DNA from 4 places in the Pseudomonas sp. MPR-R2A5 genome. Region 1 is predicted to be linked to each of the others. Evidence: predicted binding sites of a transcription regulator. Region 1 holds the regulator's gene; each other region holds the start of a gene.
What was found. Region 1 encodes FliA, which starts transcription of late flagellar genes. Its sites were predicted from a motif close to CTAAAGTTTNNNNNNNNNNNGCCGNTAA; they were not measured.
Positions count from the first base shown of each region.

Region 2: AC1Q6I_RS31790 (methyl-accepting chemotaxis protein) is a predicted target of FliA. The motif match lies at 3,472-3,499, and genes of this name have one in related genera.
Region 3: AC1Q6I_RS16255 (flagellar protein MotY) is a predicted target of FliA. The motif match lies at 3,140-3,167, and genes of this name have one in related genera.
Region 4: flgM (flagellar biosynthesis anti-sigma factor FlgM) is a predicted target of FliA. The motif match lies at 1,899-1,926, and genes of this name have one in related genera.

Region 1 is NZ_JBXAFK010000043.1:64,836-69,859, reverse strand. It holds gene flhA (flagellar biosynthesis protein FlhA) at 1-435, shown strand, start outside; gene flhF (flagellar biosynthesis GTPase FlhF) at 447-1,763, shown strand; gene fleN (flagellar synthesis regulator FleN) at 1,869-2,702, shown strand; gene fliA (RNA polymerase sigma factor FliA) at 2,699-3,439, shown strand; gene AC1Q6I_RS25985 (chemotaxis response regulator CheY) at 3,607-3,981, shown strand; gene AC1Q6I_RS25980 (protein phosphatase CheZ) at 4,000-4,788, shown strand; gene AC1Q6I_RS25975 (chemotaxis protein CheA) at 4,800-5,024, shown strand, end outside.
Region 2 is NZ_JBXAFK010000068.1:8,802-13,825, reverse strand. It holds gene AC1Q6I_RS31805 (putative bifunctional diguanylate cyclase/phosphodiesterase) at 1-935, shown strand, start outside; gene AC1Q6I_RS31800 (NorM family multidrug efflux MATE transporter) at 945-2,348, opposite strand; gene AC1Q6I_RS31795 (LysR substrate-binding domain-containing protein) at 2,501-3,421, shown strand; gene AC1Q6I_RS31790 (methyl-accepting chemotaxis protein) at 3,599-5,024, shown strand, end outside.
Region 3 is NZ_JBXAFK010000021.1:30,816-35,839, forward strand. It holds gene bfr (bacterioferritin) at 1-30, opposite strand, end outside; gene AC1Q6I_RS16235 (bacterioferritin-associated ferredoxin) at 232-450, opposite strand; gene AC1Q6I_RS16240 (peroxiredoxin) at 693-1,295, shown strand; gene rnt (ribonuclease T) at 1,360-2,031, opposite strand; gene pyrC (dihydroorotase) at 2,028-3,074, opposite strand; gene AC1Q6I_RS16255 (flagellar protein MotY) at 3,231-4,139, shown strand; gene AC1Q6I_RS16260 (argininosuccinate synthase) at 4,269-5,024, shown strand, end outside.
Region 4 is NZ_JBXAFK010000009.1:60,852-65,875, reverse strand. It holds gene AC1Q6I_RS09455 (MFS transporter) at 1-112, shown strand, start outside; gene AC1Q6I_RS09450 (flagellar brake protein) at 172-921, opposite strand; gene AC1Q6I_RS09445 (flagella synthesis protein FlgN) at 1,018-1,488, opposite strand; gene flgM (flagellar biosynthesis anti-sigma factor FlgM) at 1,536-1,859, opposite strand; gene flgA (flagellar basal body P-ring formation chaperone FlgA) at 2,003-2,767, opposite strand; gene AC1Q6I_RS09430 (chemotaxis protein CheV) at 2,849-3,781, shown strand; gene cheR (protein-glutamate O-methyltransferase CheR) at 3,825-4,652, shown strand; gene flgB (flagellar basal body rod protein FlgB) at 4,950-5,024, shown strand, end outside.

The DNA of each region.
Region 1 (5,024 bases):
ATCGCCGAGGCTATCGCCAACAATGCCGCCAAGAGTCAAGATACTGCCGCGCTGGTGGCTGCGGTGCGTGTCGGATTGTCCCGCGCAATCGTGCAAAGCATTGTGGGGCTTGACTCCGAGCTGCCTGTGATCACCTTGGAACCAAGGTTGGAACAAATATTGCTCAATAGTATTCAGAAGGCCGGACTTGGCCAGGAAGAGGGTGTCCTGCTGGAGCCGAGCATGGCTGAAAAGCTGCAGCGTTCGTTGATCGACGCGGCGCAGCGCCAGGAAATGCAGGGCCAGCCGGTGATTCTGTTGGTAGCAGGCCCGGTCCGAGCGATGTTGTCGCGGTTTGGACGCCTGGCAGTACCGAATTTGCACGTATTGGCTTACCAGGAAATTCCTGACAATAAGCAAGTGACCATCGTCGCGACAGTTGGGCCCAACGGCTGAGGTAGTGGGTTATGCAAGTAAAGCGTTTTTTCGCCGCCGATATGCGTCAGGCCATGAAACTGGTCCGTGATGAGCTGGGCGCCGACGCTGCGATTATCGGTAACCGCCGTATTGCTGGCGGTGTCGAGCTGACGGCTGCCCTGGACTACACCCCTTCGGCGCTGGCCCCGCGCGTGCCGAACATGGAACTCGAAGACGAGCTGCGCAAGACCGCCTCGCGCATTGTGTCGGCCCAGGCTGAGCTGAGCATGCGGGGTGACAGCGATGCCACCACCAATCGCCAGTTGTTCGCCGGCTTGCCGCTGACCGCTGCCGAGCCGCTGGTCGAACCTACGTTCAAAGAACCGCCACGTCCTGCAGCGCCCGCGCCGGCTGCCGCAGTCGACCAGCGCGTGTTCGATTCGATGCGCTTTGAACTCAACGGCCTGCGTGAATTGCTGGAAGTGCAGTTGGGCTCGCTGGCCTGGACCCAGTTGCAAGGCAGCAAACCACACCAGGCTAACCTCTGGCGTCGCCTGCAACGCATCGGCCTGTCTGGCCCGTTGTCCCGCGACCTGTTGGCGCTGACCACCGAAATCGAAGAACCTCGCCAGGCCTGGCGCATGTTGCTGGCCCACCTGGCGCGGATGATCGCCACTCCGGAAATCGAACCCCTGGAAGAGGGCGGTGTGATCGCCATGGTCGGCCCTGCCGGCATGGGCAAGACCACCACCCTGGCCAAGCTGGCGGCCCGTTATGTGCTCAAATACGGCGCTTCGAATATCGCGCTGGTGAGCATGGACAGCTACCGTATCGGCGCCCAGGAGCAACTCAAGACCCTGGGCCGCATCCTCAATGTGTCGGTGACCCACGTCGACCCGGGCCAGTCGCTGGCCAACGCGCTCGACCCGTTGCTGCGCAAACGCGTGGTGCTGATCGACACCGCGGGGCTGCAAGCCAGCGACCCGGCCTTGCGCCTGCAACTGGAAAGCCTGGCCGGGCGTGGCATCAAGTCTAAAAATTACCTGGTGCTTGCAACCACCAGCCAAAAACAAGTTCTTACCGCTGCGTACCATAGCTACAAGCGCTGCGGGCTGGCCGGCTGCATCCTGACTAAGCTTGATGAAACGGCGAGTCTGGGCGAGGTGTTGAGCCTGGCCATCAGTCATGAACTACCGGTCGCCTACCTGACCGACGGGCCGCGGATCCCGGATGACCTGCATCTGCCGCGCCGTCATCAGTTGGTCAGCCGTGCCGTCAGCGTGCAAATGCAAGAAGAGCCTAGCGAGGAAGCGATGGCCGACATGTTCGCTGACCTCTACCACAACCCGGCAAAACGGGTGGGTTGAGTCAGTATGAACACCGTGAAATGTATCTACATCGATGGTCTGCAAGCGATTCACGCGGCCAAGCCATGTAGCCTGCGTCTAAGCAAGACAAGGTAAAGAAATAAAATGGGCAGCATGCATCCCGTACAGGTGATCGCGGTGACCGGCGGCAAAGGTGGCGTCGGGAAAACTAACGTGTCAGTGAATTTGTCCCTGGCGCTGGCAGAGCTTGGCCGTCGCGTCATGCTGCTGGATGCTGACCTGGGGCTGGCGAATGTCGACGTTCTGCTGGGACTGACGCCCAAACATACCCTCGCCGATGTGATCGAGGGCCGCTGTGAGCTGCGTGATGTGCTGCTCCAGGGCCCCGGTGGGATCCGTATCGTACCGGCCGCCTCGGGCACCCAGAGCATGGTGCACCTGAGCCCGGCGCAGCATGCCGGTCTGATCCAGGCGTTCAGCGATATCGGCGACAACCTCGACGTGCTGGTGATCGACACCGCCGCCGGGATCGGCGAGTCGGTGGTCAGCTTCGTGCGCGCCGCGCAGGAAGTGTTGCTGGTGGTCTGCGATGAACCCACCTCGATCACCGACGCCTATGCCCTGATCAAACTGCTTAACCGCGACTACGGCATGAACCGCTTCCGCGTGCTGGCCAACATGGCCCAAAGCCCGCAGGAAGGCCGCAACCTGTTCGCCAAGTTGACCAAGGTCACGGATCGCTTTCTCGATGTCGCCCTACAATACGTCGGCGCAGTTCCCTATGACGAGTGTGTGCGCAAGGCTGTGCAAAAGCAGCGTGCAGTCTACGAAGCGTTCCCTCGTTCGAAATGCGCCTTGGCGTTCAAGGCTATTGCTCAGAAGGTCGATACTTGGCCGTTGCCCGCCAACCCTCGGGGGCATCTGGAGTTTTTCGTCGAGCGATTGGTGCATCAGACGAGCGCAGGACCCGTGCTATGACAGCGACCGGCTACAACGCCTACAAGAAGTCCGCCCGTGACAGTCAGGGTGAGTTGATCGAGCGTTACGCGCCTTTGGTCAAACGCATCGCCTATCACTTGCTGGCACGCCTCCCCGCCAGTGTCCAGGTCGAAGACCTGATCCAGGCCGGCATGATCGGCCTTCTCGAAGTGTCGACCAAATACGACGCGAGCAAGGGCGCGAGTTTCGAGACGTATGCGGGTATCCGTATCCGTGGCGCGATGCTCGATGAGGTGCGCAAAGGCGATTGGGCGCCGCGTTCGGTACACCGCAATACGCGCATGGTCAGTGACGCAATTCGGTCAATTGAAGCAAAAACCGGTCGCGACGCTAAAGATCATGAAGTTGCGGCCGAACTCCAATTGAGTCTCGACGATTATTACGGGATTTTGAACGATACCTTGGGCAGCCGCCTGTTCAGTTTCGACGACCTGTTGCAGGACGGCGAACACGAAGGGTTGCACGAGGACGGCGCGAGTACGCATATGGAGCCGTCGCGTGACCTGGAGGATGAACGCTTCCAGGGCGCATTGGCCGACGCAATTGCCAATTTGCCGGAGCGTGAGCGACTGGTGTTGGCGCTGTACTACGACGAAGAGCTGAACCTCAAGGAAATCGGTGAGGTCCTGGGGGTCAGCGAATCGCGTGTCAGCCAGCTGCACAGCCAGTGCGCGGCCCGCTTGCGGGGGCGATTGGGAGAGTGGCGCGCGCGCTGACAGGCAGTGTGGGGACACTGCAGACGCAACCGCGAGGGCCTTGGCCGCCGCGGGGGCTAACCGTGGTGCCCTGGGCAGTCCTTTTTGTGTAACGCCTGTTGATTGAAATGGCGCGTCCAGGTGCTGGGCGCGTTTAAGACTGCTTGGAGGTCGAATTGGACAAGAACATGAAAATCCTCATCGTTGATGACTTCTCAACGATGCGGCGGATCATAAAAAACCTGTTGCGTGACCTTGGGTTCACAAACACGGTCGAGGCGGATGACGGCCTTACGGCGATTCCGATCCTCAACAGCGGGAGCATCGACTTTCTGGTAACCGATTGGAACATGCCGGGCATGACGGGTATCGACTTGTTGCGCCACGTGCGTGCCGACGAAAAACTGCGCAGTCTTCCCGTGCTGATGGTGACCGCCGAAGCCAAGCGTGAACAGATCATCGAAGCCGCCCAAGCCGGGGTTAACGGCTATGTGGTCAAACCATTCACTGCGCAGGCCTTGAAAGAGAAGATCGAAAAAATCTTCGAACGCATCCACGGCTAATGCTGCCACGGGGGAGCTATGGAGCAAAAAGAATCATCGCAGGCCGACTTTGAGTCGACCCTGAAAAAACATGCTCACCAGCTGGTCGACAGCCTTGAAAAAGGCCAGTTCGGCGATGCGGTGCAGTTAATCCATCAGCTCAACCAGACCCGTGACCGCGGCCTGTACCAGGAGGTGGGCAAGCTCACACGCGAGCTTCACAGTGCGATCGTCAATTTCCAGATTGACCCGCACATGCCTCAAGCCGAAGAGATTTCGCAGATCACCGACGCCACCGAACGCCTGTCCTATGTGGTCAGGCTGACTGAGGCAGCGGCCAACCGCACCATGGACCTGGTGGAAAACGCCACGCCCCTGGTCAACGGCATGGCCACGGAAGCCCAGGCGCTGAGCGTTGACTGGGGTCGTTTCATGCGCCGTGAAGTCGGCGCAGAAGAGTTTCGTGAGCTGGCCCGTCGGGTCGAAGGGTTCCTGTCACGCAGCGAGCAGGAAAACCGTACGGTTTCCAGCAACCTCAATGACATTCTGCTCGCCCAGGATTACCAGGACCTGACCGGTCAGGTGATCAAGCGTGTGACCCAGTTGGTCACCGAAGTGGAAAGCAACCTGCTCAAATTGGTACTCATGGCCGGCCAGGTCGACCGTTTCGCCGGCATCGAACATGACCGCGAAGCGATCCTCTCTGAAAAAGATCCACAAAAACATCTCGCCAAGGGTGAAGGTCCGCAGATTCATGCCGATAAACGTGAAGACGTTGTGTCAGGTCAGGATGACGTAGATGACCTGTTATCCAGTTTAGGCTTCTAAGGAGCACACCCATGAGCTTCGGCGCCGATGAAGAAATCCTTCAGGATTTCCTTGTAGAGGCCGGCGAAATTTTAGAGCAACTGTCCGAACAACTGGTCGAGCTGGAAAGCCGCCCGGATGATGCGAACCTGCTCAATGCAATTTTTCGCGGTTTTCATACTGTAAAAGGGGGCGCCGGCTTCCTCCAGCTCCATGAGCTGGTGGAGTGCTGCCACATCGCCGAAAACGTGTTCGAC
Region 2 (5,024 bases), on a different contig from region 1:
GCAGCCTGGGCGTGGCGCACGCCCGTGCTCGCGCGGGCGCCGACCCGCTGATGTGGCATGCCCACATCGCCATGCAGCAGGCCAAGAGTACCCAGGGCTGCACGTTTCATATCTTCAACGAACGTATCAACCGCAACGCCCGCAGCCTGGCCGACCTGGAAAGCGAACTGCGGCGCGCCTTGCGCCGTGATGAGCTGGAGCTTCACTACCAGCCGCGCCTGGACCTGGACGACGGGCATATCGTCGGCCTGGAAGCCTTGGTGCGCTGGCGCCACGGTGAGCGCGGCCTGTTGCCGCCCAGCGAGTTCGTGCCCTTGGCCGAACAGAGTGGCCTGATCGTACCGCTGGGCTACTGGGTGATCGCCCGTGCCCTGCGTGACATGCAAGACCTGCGCGAACGTGGCCTGCCGGCATTGCACATGGCGGTCAATCTGTCGTTTCGCCAGTTCCAGGACAGTCAGTTGCTCTCGACCCTCAGCCGACTGATTGCGGAGTGCGGTGTGGATGCGCAATGGCTTGAATTCGAACTGACGGAAACCGCTGTCATGCGGCGCAGTGACCTGGTCAAGCAGACCATGGATGCCCTTGGCCGCCTCGGTGTGCGGTTTTCCCTGGATGACTTCGGCACCGGCTTCTCGTCGTTCGTGCACCTCAACAGCCTGCCGATTGCCTTGTTGAAGATCGACAAGAGCTTTGTCGGTGGAATGGAGGAGCGGGAAGAGAACCGCAAGCTGGTGCACGCGATGATCAACCTGGCGCACAACCTGAATCTTGAAGTGGTGGCCGAAGGTGTCGAAACCCCGGAACAGCTTGCGCTCTTGCGCTTGTTCGGTTGCGATCAGGCCCAGGGTTACCTGATCAGCAAGCCGCTGCCGTTGCCCGAGTTGGTGGAATACCTGACGTTCGGGAAAAGCCAGCAGGCGTTGCTGGGTTGAGCAGGGTTTTTATTCTGTCTGTGCGGTCTGAAATGCTGGCTGTGTTTCAGGCTCCTGGCGAATCATGCGTTTCATTTTTGCCTCAAACGCCCACGTCAGGCTGACGGCCGCGCAGGCCAGGCCCAGCGCCAAGCCCCACCATACGCCAGTCGGCCCCCAGCCCAAGGTGAAGGCCATCAACCAGGCGGAGGGCGCGCCGATCAACCAGTAGCAGCCAAGCCCCACCAGGAACGTGGTCTTGGCGTCTTTGAGCCCGCGGATACAGCCCATGGCGATGGTCTGCACGCCGTCGAACAGCTCGAACCAGGCGGCGACGGCCAGCAGGCTGACAGCCAGCACGATGACATCGTGAAACGCCGGGTCGTTATGGTCGAGGAACAGCCCGATCAGCGGGTCTGAAAACAGCCAAAACACCAGGGCAAACCCCAGCATCACCACTGCGCCGAAGCCGATGCCGACCCGGCCAGCCATGCGCGCCTGCAGCAGTTGGGCGGCGCCATAATGCTGGCCGATGCGCATGGTCACCGCGTAGGACAACCCCGCCGGAACCATGAATGCCACCGAAACTATCTGCAGGGCAATCTGATGCGCCGCCAATTGCGTACTGCCCATGGTGCCCATGCACAGTGCGGCGAAGGCAAACAGCCCGACTTCCACTGCATAAGTACCGCCAATCGGCAGGCCCAGGCGCCACAACTCGCGCAGGTATTGAGTGTTGAGACGCAGCAGGCCGCTGCTTAGCGGGTAGGCCGCATACGCCCGGTTGCTGCGGATGTACCACATCAGCGCCAGTGCCATGCTGTTGGCGACGATCGCCGTGACCAGGCCGATGCCCATCAAGCCAAGTTTCGGCAAGCCGAACATGCCTTCGATCAAGGCATGGTTGAGCAAGTAGTTGACCACCGTGCCGCCGAGGCTGATCACCATGACCGGTGTGGCCTTGCCGATGGCGCTGGTAAAACCGCGCAGGGCCATGAAACTCAGGTAGCCGGGCAGGGCGAACGGTAGGATCGTCAGGAATTGCCCCGCCGAGTGCACGTTGGTTTCGGTTTGGCCGAACATCAACAGCACCGGCTTGAGGTTCCACAGCAGCAAGGCCGCCACCAGCGCCATCAGCCACGCGAGCCATAGCCCGGCCTGGGTCAGGCGCGTGGCGCCTTCGATATCGCCCGCGCCGTGGCGGATGGCAACCAGGGTGCCCACGGCGGCAATCACGCCGATGCAAAAAATCGCTACGAACGAATACGTCGCCGCGCCGAGGCCGCCGCCGGCCAGGGCTTCAGGGCTCAGGCGCGCCATCATCAGGGTGTCGGTCAGCACCATCAGCATGTGCGCCAACTGGGAAGCAATCAACGGCCCTGACAACCGCAGAATGGCCCAGAGTTCGGTACGTGCCGGATGCCGCATGATCATCACGCTCAGAAAGTCAGAGAATTGGGGAGGGGTTGATTCTCGGCGCTCTCAGCCCATTGCACAAAGGGATAAAAGCGATCGTTTGCATGATTAAAACTCATGCCTGATTGATTCTGGTAGGGTTTGCCCATTGCGCTGTCGGAGCTTTCCCTATGTCTCGTCGTCTTCCTCCGCTGTATGCCTTGCGGGCCTTTGAAGCCGCATCGCGGCACAACTCCTTCACCCGCGCCGCTGAAGAACTGTCGATTACGCAAAGCGCAGTGAGCCGGCACATCCGCACCCTGGAAGAGCACTTCGCCTGCCGCCTGTTCCAGCGCAGCGGCCGTAACCTGCAGCTCACCGAAGCCGCGCGCCTGCTGTTGCCTGGCGTGCGCGAGGGATTTGCCGCGCTGGAACGGGCCTGTCATACCCTCAATGCCGAAGACGACATCCTGCGTATGAAAGCGCCGTCCACCTTGACCATGCGCTGGCTGCTGGCGCGCCTGAGTCGCTTCCGGCATTTGCAGCCGGGCAACGAGGTGCAACTGACCAGCGCATGGATGAGCGTGGATGAAGTGGACTTCAATCAGGAGCCATTCGATTGCGCGGTGTTGTTGAGCGATGGGCATTTTCCGGCGGATTGGGAGGCCAGCTACCTGTTCCCGGAGTTATTGATTCCGGTGGGTGCGCCGAACCTGTTGAGTGACGGTCCCTGGGACGTGAGCCGCCTGGCCACCGCCGAGTTGCTGCACCCCACGCCCGACCGTCGGGACTGGCGCAGTTGGCTGGAGCGCATGGGCCTGGCTTCCCAGGTGTCGCTCAAGGGTGGGCAGGTGTTCGATACCCTGGAGCTGGGCATGATCGCCGCTGCGCGCGGCTACGGGGTGTCCATGGGCGATTTACTGATGGTGGCCGAGGACGTCGCCCAGGGAAGGCTGAGCCTGCCGTGGCCAACGGCTGTCGCCAGTGGTGAAAGTTACTACCTGGTGTGGCCGAAAACCCGCCCGGGTGGCGAGCGCTTGCGTCGGCTGGCGGAGTTTCTGCAGGGCGAAGTGCAGGCGATGGTGCTGCCGGCAGTCGAGCGTCTCGATTGAATCGCTTCAGCGCTTTCTCGCAACCGTTTGCGTGATACCCCTGTGAATAGCTCAAGTATTGCCCAAGCCCGCCGAAGTAGGGGTGTTGGAACTATCGTGCACCAACGTTACCCACCAGATAATTCGCCGAGCAGCGCTATGAGATCAGGATGATCCTGGCCTCGGCCAGGAGCTGTCATGTCTCAACCTCGTGCCCGGATCGCTTCCCAGTTAGGTCTCGCATTAGCCGTGATTCTGGCTGTCGTTATCAGCGGCAGCACTGTTTTCGCCTTGCGTTCCCTTGACTCCGCCAACCTCGCCACCCGCGAGGAGCACTTGGCCAGCGAGGCGCGCTTGCTTGCCGACCAACTCAATACCTTCCACAGCACCTTGCGCGAGAGCACTCAGCGTTTGAGCGGGCTGTTTGAAAAGCGTTTCGGCGCGGGTTTGAGCGTGCACGGTGATCAGCAGATGGCTGTGGCTGGCGTACAGACCCCGGCCCTCTACCTGGGCAGTGACCTGTTGAACAATGATTTCGATGAGGTCGATGAATTCAAGGACACCTCCGGCGGCGTGGCCACCGTGTTTGTGCGCAGCGGCGAAGACTTTATCCGCATCAGCACCTCCCTGACCAAACAGGATGGCAGCCGCGCCATCGGTACGGCCCTGGACCACCAGCACCCGGCCTATCAGCGCCTGCTCGCGGGGCAGAGTTATGTCGGCCGCGCCGTGTTGTTCGAACGTTCCTACATGACCCAGTACACGCCCGTGCGTGACGCGGCTGGCAAAGTTATCGCGGTGTTGTTTGTCGGCTTCGACTACACCGACGCGCAGAACGCGCAGTTCGACAACCTCAAGCGCTTCCGCATCGGCCAGACCGGTTCACTGGCCCTGTTGGATGAACAGAAACGCTGGCTGGTGCCACCCGCAGGCGTGCAGGCGCTGGATCAAGCGGTTCCGGTGATGCTGGACCTGGCCAAGACCCCAGGCAAGGGCCGCTTCTGGAGCGACAAGAACGAAGATTTCTACAGTGTCTCGGTGCCGTTCGAGGGCGGCCCGTGGTCGGTGGTTGCGAGCATGCCCAAGGCCGAGATTCGCTCGGTGACCTGGGGCGTCGGTATTCGCCTGGTGATCGGCAGTGTGCTGGCGATGCTGCTGGCGGTGGGGGCAACGGTCTGGTTGTTGCGCAGCAAGCTGGCCCCCTTGAGTGACCTGGTACGCCAGGCCGAAGCCCTGGGCGCGGGTGACTTGAGCGTACGCCTCAATGTGTCCAGCCATGACGAGATCGGCCAACTGGCACGCAGCTTCAACCAGATGGGGGAAGCGCTGTCGACCATGGTTTCGCATATCCGCAAGGCGGCTGAAGAGGTCAACGGCCGTGCCCAGGCACTGTCCGGGTTATCCGGCGGCGCCTATGAAGGCATGGAGCAGCAGTCTGGCGAGATCACCAGCATGGCCGGCGCGGTCGAAGAGTTCAGCGCCACCTCACTGAATATCGCTGACAACATGGGCAATACCGAACGCCTGGCCCAGGAAAATGCCCAGCAGACCCGTATCGGGCGCACGTCCATGCAAGAGGCGTCGTCGTCCCTGGAGCATATCGCGACCGCGCTGAACAGCACTG
Region 3 (5,024 bases), on a different contig from region 1:
TTGCTGGATGACTGAGATGTCGCCTTTCATGACTGGGGTCCTGCCCTGTAATAGCTGTATATAGGGCGGAGTTTGAGTGTCGAAACCCCTACTGTCAAACCTAAGTTATTGAATAATAAATGAAAATTAATAGGAATAAGAATGTTTGTGTTCCGCGTCTTGACGCTAACTAATTGAAATACGGGCATAAAAAAACCGGACACTCTGTCCGGTTCTTTAAAACACGCTTATTTAAGCGTGTGTAAATTCTGCTGAGTAGGGGAGCGCGGCCTGGGCTGTTTGCAGCTGCGTCAGGGTTTCCCGTACCACTTGCTTGGCGAGGCAGGCGCATTTGCCGCATTGGCTGGCAACGCCGGTGGTTTCACGCACTTCTTTGTAGCTGCAGCAACCTTCATAGATTGCTTCGCGGATTTGTCCGTCGGTGACGCCAGTGCAGAGGCAGACATACATAAGGGAGAACCGTCGCGGGTTGAGGCTTAAGTGCGATGGATCTTAATGTTAACGAGAATGATTGTCAAAGTAGAATTGTAGGTCTTTAGGCTAAACGCCCGCGCGCTGACGAACGGTTTTTTCAGTGTATGATGTTCGGTCTTCACGAAGCGTGACTGCGTCACAGGTCTGTCGCTTAGGTGCGACAGACTCGAGGCCGGTCCTTTTACTTCAATCGTCACCCCTACATCAGGAGATAACCCATGAGCGTACTCGTCGGTAAACAAGCCCCGGATTTCGACGTCCCAGCCGTCCTCGGCAATGGCGAAATCGTTGACAGCTTCAAATTGTCTGAAGCCATCAAAGGCAAATACGGCCTGGTGTTTTTCTACCCGCTGGACTTCACCTTTGTCTGCCCTTCGGAACTGATCGCCCTGGATCACCGCATGGCCGATTTCAAGGCGCGCAATGTTGAAGTGGTCGCCGTTTCCATCGACTCCCATTTCACCCACAACGCCTGGCGTAACACTGCCATCAATGATGGCGGCATCGGCAAAGTCCAATACACCATGGCTGCCGACATGAAGCACGACATCGCCAAGGCCTACGACGTTGAGTCCGAAGGCGGCGTGGCTTTCCGTGGCGCGTTCCTGATCGATGACAAGGGCGTTGTGCGCTCGCAGATCATCAACGACCTGCCGCTGGGCCGTAACATGGAAGAGCTGATCCGTCTGGTCGACGCCCTGCAATTCCACGAAGAACACGGCGAAGTCTGCCCTGCCAACTGGAAAAAAGGCGATAAGGGCATGAACGCTTCGCCTGAAGGTGTTGCGGCTTACCTGACCGAGAACGCTGGCAAGCTGTAAGCCAGATTCCGGGTAAAAAAAACCGGCCTGAGAGGGCCGGTTTTTTTATGCGCGGGCGATGAACTCAGTCGCTGAAGTCTTCCCAGCCACCCATCTGTTTCCAACGGTTGACGATACCGCAGAACAGTTCGGCGGTCTTTTCAGTGTCGTAGCGGGCCGAATGGGCTTCGCGTCCGTCAAAGTCGATACCGGCCGCCTGGCAGGCTTTGGCCAAGACGGTCTGGCCATAGGCCAGGCCGGCCAGGGTCGCCGTGTCAAAGCTGGAGAACGGGTGGAACGGGTTGCGCTTCATGTCCAGGCGCGCCACTGCGGCGTTGAGGAAGCCCAGGTCGAAGCTGCTGTTGTGACCCACCAGGATCGCGCGTTTGCAGCCATTGGCCTTCAATGCCTTGCGCACGCCACGAAAGATATCGGTCAGCGCCGCTTCTTCACTGACTGCCATGCGCAATGGGTGATCAAGCTTGATCCCGGTGAACTCCAGGGCCGCGGCTTCGATATTGGCGCCTTCGAACGGTTCAACCCGGAAGAAATGCGTGTGTTCCGGGAACACGAAGCCCTGTTCATCCATGCCAATGGTGGTGGCCGCGATTTCCAGCAGGGCATCGGTGGCGCAGTTGAAGCCCCCGGTTTCTACGTCGATGACAACCGGCAGATAGCCGCGAAACCGCTCGGCCATCGGGTGACGGGAGCCGCCCCCGCTATGCTCGTGTTCGTCGTCGTAATGGTCTTCACTCACTTGCTTTCCTCCAGCAGGCGCCAGCGCAGTGTTTCACCGGCGCGCAGCGGGATAACAGTCAGCTCGCCAAACGGCAGGCTGGCAGGGGCGGTCCAGTCTTCACGGACCAGGGTAATGCGATCGGTATTCGCCGGCAGGCCATAGAAACGTGGACCGTTGAGGCTGGCGAAGCCTTCGAGCTTGTCCAGGGCATTGCGCTGTTCGAACGCTTCGGCATACAGCTCGATGGCGGCATACGCGGTGTAGCACCCGGCACAACCGCATGCGGCTTCCTTGGCGTGCTGGGCATGGGGAGCCGAGTCGGTACCGAGGAAGAACTTCGGGTTGCCGCTGGTGGCGGCGTCCAGCAAGGCCACCTGGTGGGTATTGCGCTTGAGAATCGGCAGGCAATAGAAGTGCGGCCGAATCCCGCCCACCAGCATGTGGTTGCGGTTGTAGAGCAGGTGATGCGCAGTGATGGTCGCGCCCACGTTGACCGAGGCCTCGGTGACGAACTGCACGGCATCCGCCGTGGTGATGTGTTCGAACACCACCTTGAGCGTGGGGAACAGCTCGACCACGCGGCGCATGTGCTCGTCGATGAAGATCTTCTCGCGATCGAACACGTCGACGTCGCCACGGGTGACTTCACCGTGGATCAACAGCGGCATGCCAACTTCAGCCATGGCTTCGATGGCGGGCAGGATCTTATCGATGCTGGTCACGCCTGAGTCGGAGTTGGTGGTTGCGCCCGCCGGGTACAGCTTGGCGGCGTGCACGAAACCGCAGGCCTTGGCCTCACGAATTTCGTCGGGCTGGGTGCGGTCGGTCAGGTAGAGCACCATCAGCGGTTCGAAGCGGCTGCCGGCCGGCCGCGCAGCGAGGATACGCTGGCGATAGGCGTCGGCTTGCTCGGCATTGCGCACCGGAGGTACCAGGTTAGGCATGATGATGGCGCGGCCAAACGTACGCGCTACATCGGCCACGGTTTGGGGCAACGCAGCACCATCGCGAAGATGAATATGCCAGTCGTCGGGACGCAGCAGGGTCAGGCGGTCGGACATTGGGGATTCCAGGCGGGTCAATCTGGTGGGAATGCTACCGGAAAAGACTCTTGCAGGCACTCGCTATCAAGTTTTGCAGGATGCGACCGATATCCCTGGGTATGCCTTAACGATGTATGACGCTTTGAAGTGTTGTAGAAACCAGTGGAGCCTCCCGTGCGCCAGCATTATCTAGCCCTGCTCAGTGTGTTCGCCAGCCTGCCTGCGATGGCCCTCACGTTCCAGACACGTCTGGAAAATATTGAGTGGAAGGTGGAAGGCGACCAATTCGAGTGCCGCCTGACCCAGCCGATCACCGATTTCGGCTCGGGTGAGTTCGTGCGCCGGGCCGGCGAGCAGGCCACGTTCCGTTTGAAAGCCTACAGCGGCGCGTTGGGCGCGGGCTCGGCCACGTTGCTGGCGGCCGCTGCGCCCTGGCAACCGGGCCGGGGCGATATCAACCTCGGCGCCGTGCACGCGGGCAGTGGCGATGTTCTGTTCAACAGTTCCCAGGCCCAGGCCGGGCGCCTGTTCACCGGTTTGCTCGAGGGGCGCAGCCCGACCGTGCGGCATTACGCCCGCGAGGGCGGCTATTCGGAAATTCGCCTGTTACCGGTGAAATTCAACAAGGCCTATAACGACTATCAACTGTGCACCGCCAAGCTGTTACCGATGAATTACGATCAGGTCAAACAGACCGAAATCGGCTTCCCCGGTGGTGGCATCGAACTGGATGCTGCGGCCAAGCGCAAGCTGGCGGTGATTCTCGCGTTCATGAAAGCCGACCCGACGGTGAACCATATCGAGTTGAACGGCCACTCCGACAACAGCGGCAATCGCCTGACCAACCGCGATGTGTCGCGCCGGCGTGCCCTGGCGGTGATGGACTACTTCAAGGCCAATGGTATCCAGGAGTCGCAGATCACGATGCGCTTCCATGGCGAAAGCTACCCCCTGGCGCCTAATACCAACGCCGCCAACCGCGCCCGTAACCGCCGCGTGAACATTCAGCTCGAGCGCGTTGCCGTTCCGGACAAAACGGCGCCCCAGGCCAAGGCCCCCAGCAACCCTGCTGCCACGTCATAAGGTGCGACCATCGGTCGCTCGGTCGACATAATCTGTCGCTTTATCTTCATTTGCTGTCGCGCCCCTGTAAATTCACGGTTTTGGTCGGTAGAATCGACGCCTTTCCGTAAAACCCCGTGGAGTGATGGCATGGCCGACGTAAACAAGGTCGTTCTCGCGTATTCCGGCGGCCTGGACACTTCGGTGATCCTCAAGTGGCTGCAGGATACTTATAACTGTGAAGTGGTGACCTTCACCGCTGACCTGGGTCAGGGCGAAGAGGTCGAACCTGCACGTGCCAAGGCGCAAGCCATGGGCGTGAAAGAGATCTACATTGACGACCTGCGCGAAGAGTTCGTCCGCGATTTCGTTTTCCCGATGTTTCGCGCCAACACCGTCTACGAAGGTGAGTACCTGCTGGGTACTTCCATCGCACGCCCGCTGATCGCCAAGCGCTTGATCGAAATCGCCAACGAAACCGGCGCTGACGCCATTTCCCATGGTGCCACCGGCAAGGGCAACGACCAGGTACGCTTCGAATTGGGCGCCTACGCGCTGAAGCCTGGTGTGAAAGTGATTGCTCCTTGGCGTGAGTGGGACCTGCTGTCCCGTGAAAAGCTGATGGATTACGCTGAAAAGCACGCAATCCCGATCGAGCGTCATGGCAAGAAGAAATCCCCGTACTCGATGGATGCCAACCTGCTGCACATCTCCTATGAAGGCGGCGTGCTGGAAGACACCTGGACCGAGCACGAAGAAGACATGTGGAAATGGACCGTCTCCCCGGAGAACGCTCCCGACAAGCCGCAATACCTGGAACTGACCTACCGCAACGGCGATATCGTCGCGCTGGACGGTGTCGAAATGACCCCGGCCACCGTGCTGGCGACCTTGAACCGTATCGGT
Region 4 (5,024 bases), on a different contig from region 1:
TGAGCCTGAAGTCGACTCGGTACCACCGACAGATGAGCCGCCTTTCGAAGGACCGCCAGAACCTATAGGTCCGGATGAGCACCCCCATGACCTGAGCAGGGCACGCCCCTGAAAGCAAAAACGGGCAGATCCTGAAAGGGTCTGCCCGTTTTTTTGTCGCGATCTTCACACTTAGAAGTCGTCGTCCTTGTCGAAGCGTCGCGCTTCGCGTTGCAGTTGATACACAAATCGTTCGACCTGGCGCTGTACCAGGCCGCTCATGTTGTGGAAGCGCACGCCCGCGAAGGTGGTGTTGATCTTCTCTTCGAAATGCAGGTAACGCAGTTCGACGGAGGTGGTCATGCTGCCGAACGGCAGGGCAGCGATAAAGCGATCGTAGACCTGGCCCAACTGCAGGCGTTCGGAGATATCGCCTTCGAAGCGCAATTTGCAGCCGGTGGCGGAAATATCCAGCAGCTTGCCGCTGACCGGGGCCTTGAGTTTCTCGCCGCCCAGCTCGATATTGACCAGTTGGGCCAGCTTCAGTGCCGCGCGGAAGGCATTGCGGCGCTGGTGGTAGACCACCTCGCCCGGCATGGCGCCGGTGTAGATGCGATGGCCATCTTTTTCGCTGATGGTCAGGGTGCCATTGCTTTCCCAGGCGACGCGTACGCCGTCGTGAAAGCCTTCGATGCGGAAGGGTTCGCCATTCTCAAGGTGGCGTTCGCCATCACGCGGGATCATTTCGTCCAGGGCCAGGGTCTTGCTGTCCCGATCGACATCGACCAGGTAGCTCTGGAAGCGCTGGCTGCGTTCGTGGAAGGTGATGATCAGCGGATCATGGCTTTCTTGCAGCATTCGCAAGGTGCCGGCGATTTCCAGAGGCGTGGTGAGCACCTTGGGTGGCTGCGGAGCATCTTCCGCATTAAGGGCGTTGAACACGGTTCTTCCATCTCCAGACAAAATACGACTACACGCAAGAACCGGCATTTTGCCAGTATGTGGCGGGCCTTGGATAGGCTGTGCCGAAAACGGGCGTCAGGCTTGGCTGCGGGTGCTTGGTTTGACCAAGCGTGAGGTAGAGCCTTGGGCGTTGTACAGCGCCGGTGGCTCACCGCCGTGGAGTATACGCAGCTGGTTGGCGGTCGTAGCTTGCTGAAGCTGGATCGACTGGCCGTTGAGCAGGTTGACTTCCTGGCACTGGCTGAGCAATTGGTTGAGTTCTTTGCTTTGGGCCAGCAGTTGATCGCCGACCGAGGAGTGGCTGGCCAGTTGGGCGAGGCCGTCGTGATCGGCCGGCAGGCCCAGGCTGGTGAGAATCTGGCTGCGCTTCTTGCCATGCTGTTCCAGCAGGACAATCAGCGACTGTTTGCGCGCCAGGATATCTTCCAGCAGCGGCATATCCCGGCCGTAGAGGGCCAGGGTCTCTTCTTTCAGCAGCTCGAGCAATTGTTGCGTCGGCGCCAGATCATCAATGATCAGTTGAAGCAAGGTTTCGTCGTGGTGCATGGCTGGCCTTGGTTTTAAGCGTCCAAAAGCCCTGCGCAGGCCTTTGCCTAGCGCTCGGCTTCGAAGTTAAGCAGCTTGCTGGCTACACGGTTGCTGTCGACTTTATAGCTGCCATCGGCGATAGCCTGTTTCAATTCGGCCACGCGGGCTTTATTGACCACAGGTTGGTCGCGCAGCGAGTCAGTGACCTTCTGCAACTGTTGAGCCTCATTGCTCAGGTGTACGGATTCCCCGCTTTGGCTGGCGCTGGCCTGTTCTGTCTTGGCAGGCAGAGGCTGGGCCTTGGCTTCTACGCTGTCCTTGGTGCCGCTGGTGCGCGTAGTGCCTGGCAATGCCGGGGAGTTATTCAAACGACTGAAATCGATGACCATGATAATTAAAAACCTCTGGGTATTTGGACGCTTGCCATGTTTTCGGCCATACCCGGACAAACTTTAGGCTCGATTGACAATAAACCTGCACGCGCAACATCTGGCACACAGTGTAGGAAAAGCTGGCGTCCTATTCCAGTGATCTATAAAGCAACCTCGACTTGTCCGGGGGCTGTCACCCGTGCCTTGATGACACGATTGGAGTTGAGGTTCTTGACACGTATCTGCTCACTCATGCCTCCGTTGGACAGCGCTTCACCCGGCATTTTCACATTCAAGCCGCCGCTGCTCGCGGAAATTACCACCTGGTCACCCTTGCGAACCACCTCGGCCTGCTCCAGATGGACCAGGGTAATGACCTGATCGGTGACCATTGGTCGGGTAAGTTTCTGCCCGATGGCCTGATCGACCGACGTCAGATAGCCCTGGTTGATCAAACTGATGTCGCGTTCACGCAAGGCCACGTCCTCGAAACCGATGATGCCAGTGCGTTTCAACGGTCTTACCACCACCACGACATCGCGGAACAACTTGACCTGCGCTGGCACAAACACGGTCCAGGGCGCGGCGCCCTCGCAGCGAACCTTCACCGTCACACGGCCGATAGGCTGTGCGGGGCTTTCCAGGGACGCTGTCAATTCCTTGTCGCACATTGGCATGCGCAAGCGCGGGTCTAGCTGGTTGACCTGGATTTCATAGCGCCCAGGTGTCTGGGTGGTCGCCAGATAATCTTCTACAGTGAACTCAAGAAAGCCTTGAGTGACGCCGATAAGTAGATCAGGCAAGGTGACGTTATCTGCGCGGGCCGTGGTTCCCAGGCTCAAGGCAAGCAACGCCATCGAGACGCAGAGCAATCTGCGGCTGCGTGGGAGGCGAAGGCGTCGGGAAACTGTCGTTTTAATGTCCATAGCCAATAAATAGCAAAGCTCGTGCCGTTTAGTATTGGGTACGCGTCGTACCCCCGAAGGTTTTAGCGTAGGAGTCTGGGCATGGCAGGTGTAATGGATTCAGTAAACCAGCGCACACAGCTGGTAGGGCAGAATCGCCTGGAGTTGTTGCTGTTTCGTCTGGACGGCAAGCAGCTATACGGCATCAATGTGTTCAAAGTGCGGGAAGTGCTGCAGTGCCCCAAGCTGACGATCATGCCCAAGTCCAGTCCGGTGGTGTGTGGCGTGGCCAACATCCGTGGCGCGACCATCCCGATTCTTGACCTGGCCTTGGCGACAGGGTCGTCCGGTCTGCAGGATCGCGAGAACCCGTTTGTGATCATTACCGAATACAACACCAAGACCCAGGGTTTCCTGGTGCGCTCGGTGGAACGCATCGTCAACATGAACTGGGAAGAAATTCATCCGCCACCCAAGGGCACCGGTCGCGATCACTACCTCACGGCAGTGACGCGGGTGGACAACCAGCTTGTAGAAATTATCGACGTGGAGAAAATCCTCGCCGAAGTGGCGCCCACCTCTGAATCGATTTCGGTCGGTGTGGTGGACGCCGATACCGCGCACAAGGCGATTTCCTTGCGCGTACTGACGGTGGACGATTCTTCGGTGGCGCGTAAGCAGGTGACCCGTTGCCTGCAAACCGTCGGCGTGGACGTGGTGGCGCTCAATGATGGTCGCCAGGCGTTGGATTACCTGCGCAAGCTGGTCGATGAAGGCAAGAAGCCTGAAGAAGAATTCTTGATGATGATCTCCGACATCGAGATGCCGGAAATGGACGGCTACACCCTCACGGCTGAGATACGTAACGATCCACGCATGCAAAAATTGCATATCATCCTGCATACTTCGTTGTCGGGCGTATTCAATCAGGCGATGGTCAAGAAGGTCGGTGCCGACGACTTTCTGGCCAAATTCCGCCCTGATGACCTGGCATCCCGGGTAGTCGACCGGATCAAGGCAGCAGATCACGGCTAGGGGCTTTTTCCCTGGCGGTCACACGATTTAAGAGGCGGTATCTTTGTCTACGGGTAATTTGGATTTCGAACAGTTCCGGGTCTTCCTGGAAAAAGCCTGTGGCATATTGCTTGGTGAAAACAAGCAATACCTGGTATCCAGCCGTCTCAACAAGCTGATGGAACAGCAGGGCATCAAGTCCCTGGGTGAGTTGGTCCAGCGGATCCAGAGCCAGCCGCGCAGTGGGCTCAAGGAAATGGTGGTCGATGCCATGACCACCAACGAAACCCTGTGGTTTCGCGACACATACCCCTTCGAGGTGCTCAAGAGCAAAGTGTTGCCGGAGGCGATCAAGGCCAGCCCGGGCCAGCGCTTGCGCATCTGGTCGGCAGCCTGTTCTTCGGGGCAGGAACCGTACTCGATTTCGATGACCATCGATGAATTCGAGCGGACCAACATGGGCCAGCTGAAGGCCGGTGCGCAAATTGTGGCGACGGATTTATCCGGCACCATGCTCACCAACTGCAAGACCGGCGAGTACGACAGCCTGGCCCTGGGGCGTGGCCTGTCCCAGGAGCGCCTGCAACGTTACTTCGACCCGAAAGGGGCGGGGCGCTGGGCGGTCAAGGCGCCGATCAAGAACCGAGTGGAGTTTCGCTCGTTCAACCTGCTCGACAGCTACGCCAGCCTGGGCAAGTTCGACATAGTGTTCTGCCGCAACGTGCTGATCTACTTCTCTGCCGAAGTGAAGAAAGACATCTTGCTGCGCATCCACGGCACCCTCAAGCGCGGCGGTTACCTGTTCCTCGGTGCATCCGAAGCGTTGAACGGCCTGCCCGATCATTTCCAGATGGTGCAGTGCAGCCCGGGGATCATCTACCAGGCCAAGTAATAAAGAATGTGGGAGGGGGCTCGCCCCCGATAGCAGTGGTTCAGTTGATGTATCTATCACTGATACACCGCTATCGGGGGCAAGCCCCCTCCTACATTTTTTTTGCGGCAAAGTTGAAGAAAGCGGCAACTCCCCATTGCCGCTTTACTGGCGTCACGCGGAAAACGGTTGCCGCTTTTCTGGCATTGCCGTCGGCAAGCTCCCCGCAACCCCTTGATATCCGGGCTTTCACAAGATTGGCATGCACCTTGCTATAACCCTGTTAACGCACAGCAGGTCAGCCTAAAGGTTTCCGCCATGAGCATCAGCTTCGATAAAGCGCTCGGTATCCATGAACAAGCCCTGGGCTTCCGCGCCCAGCGCGCCGAAGTC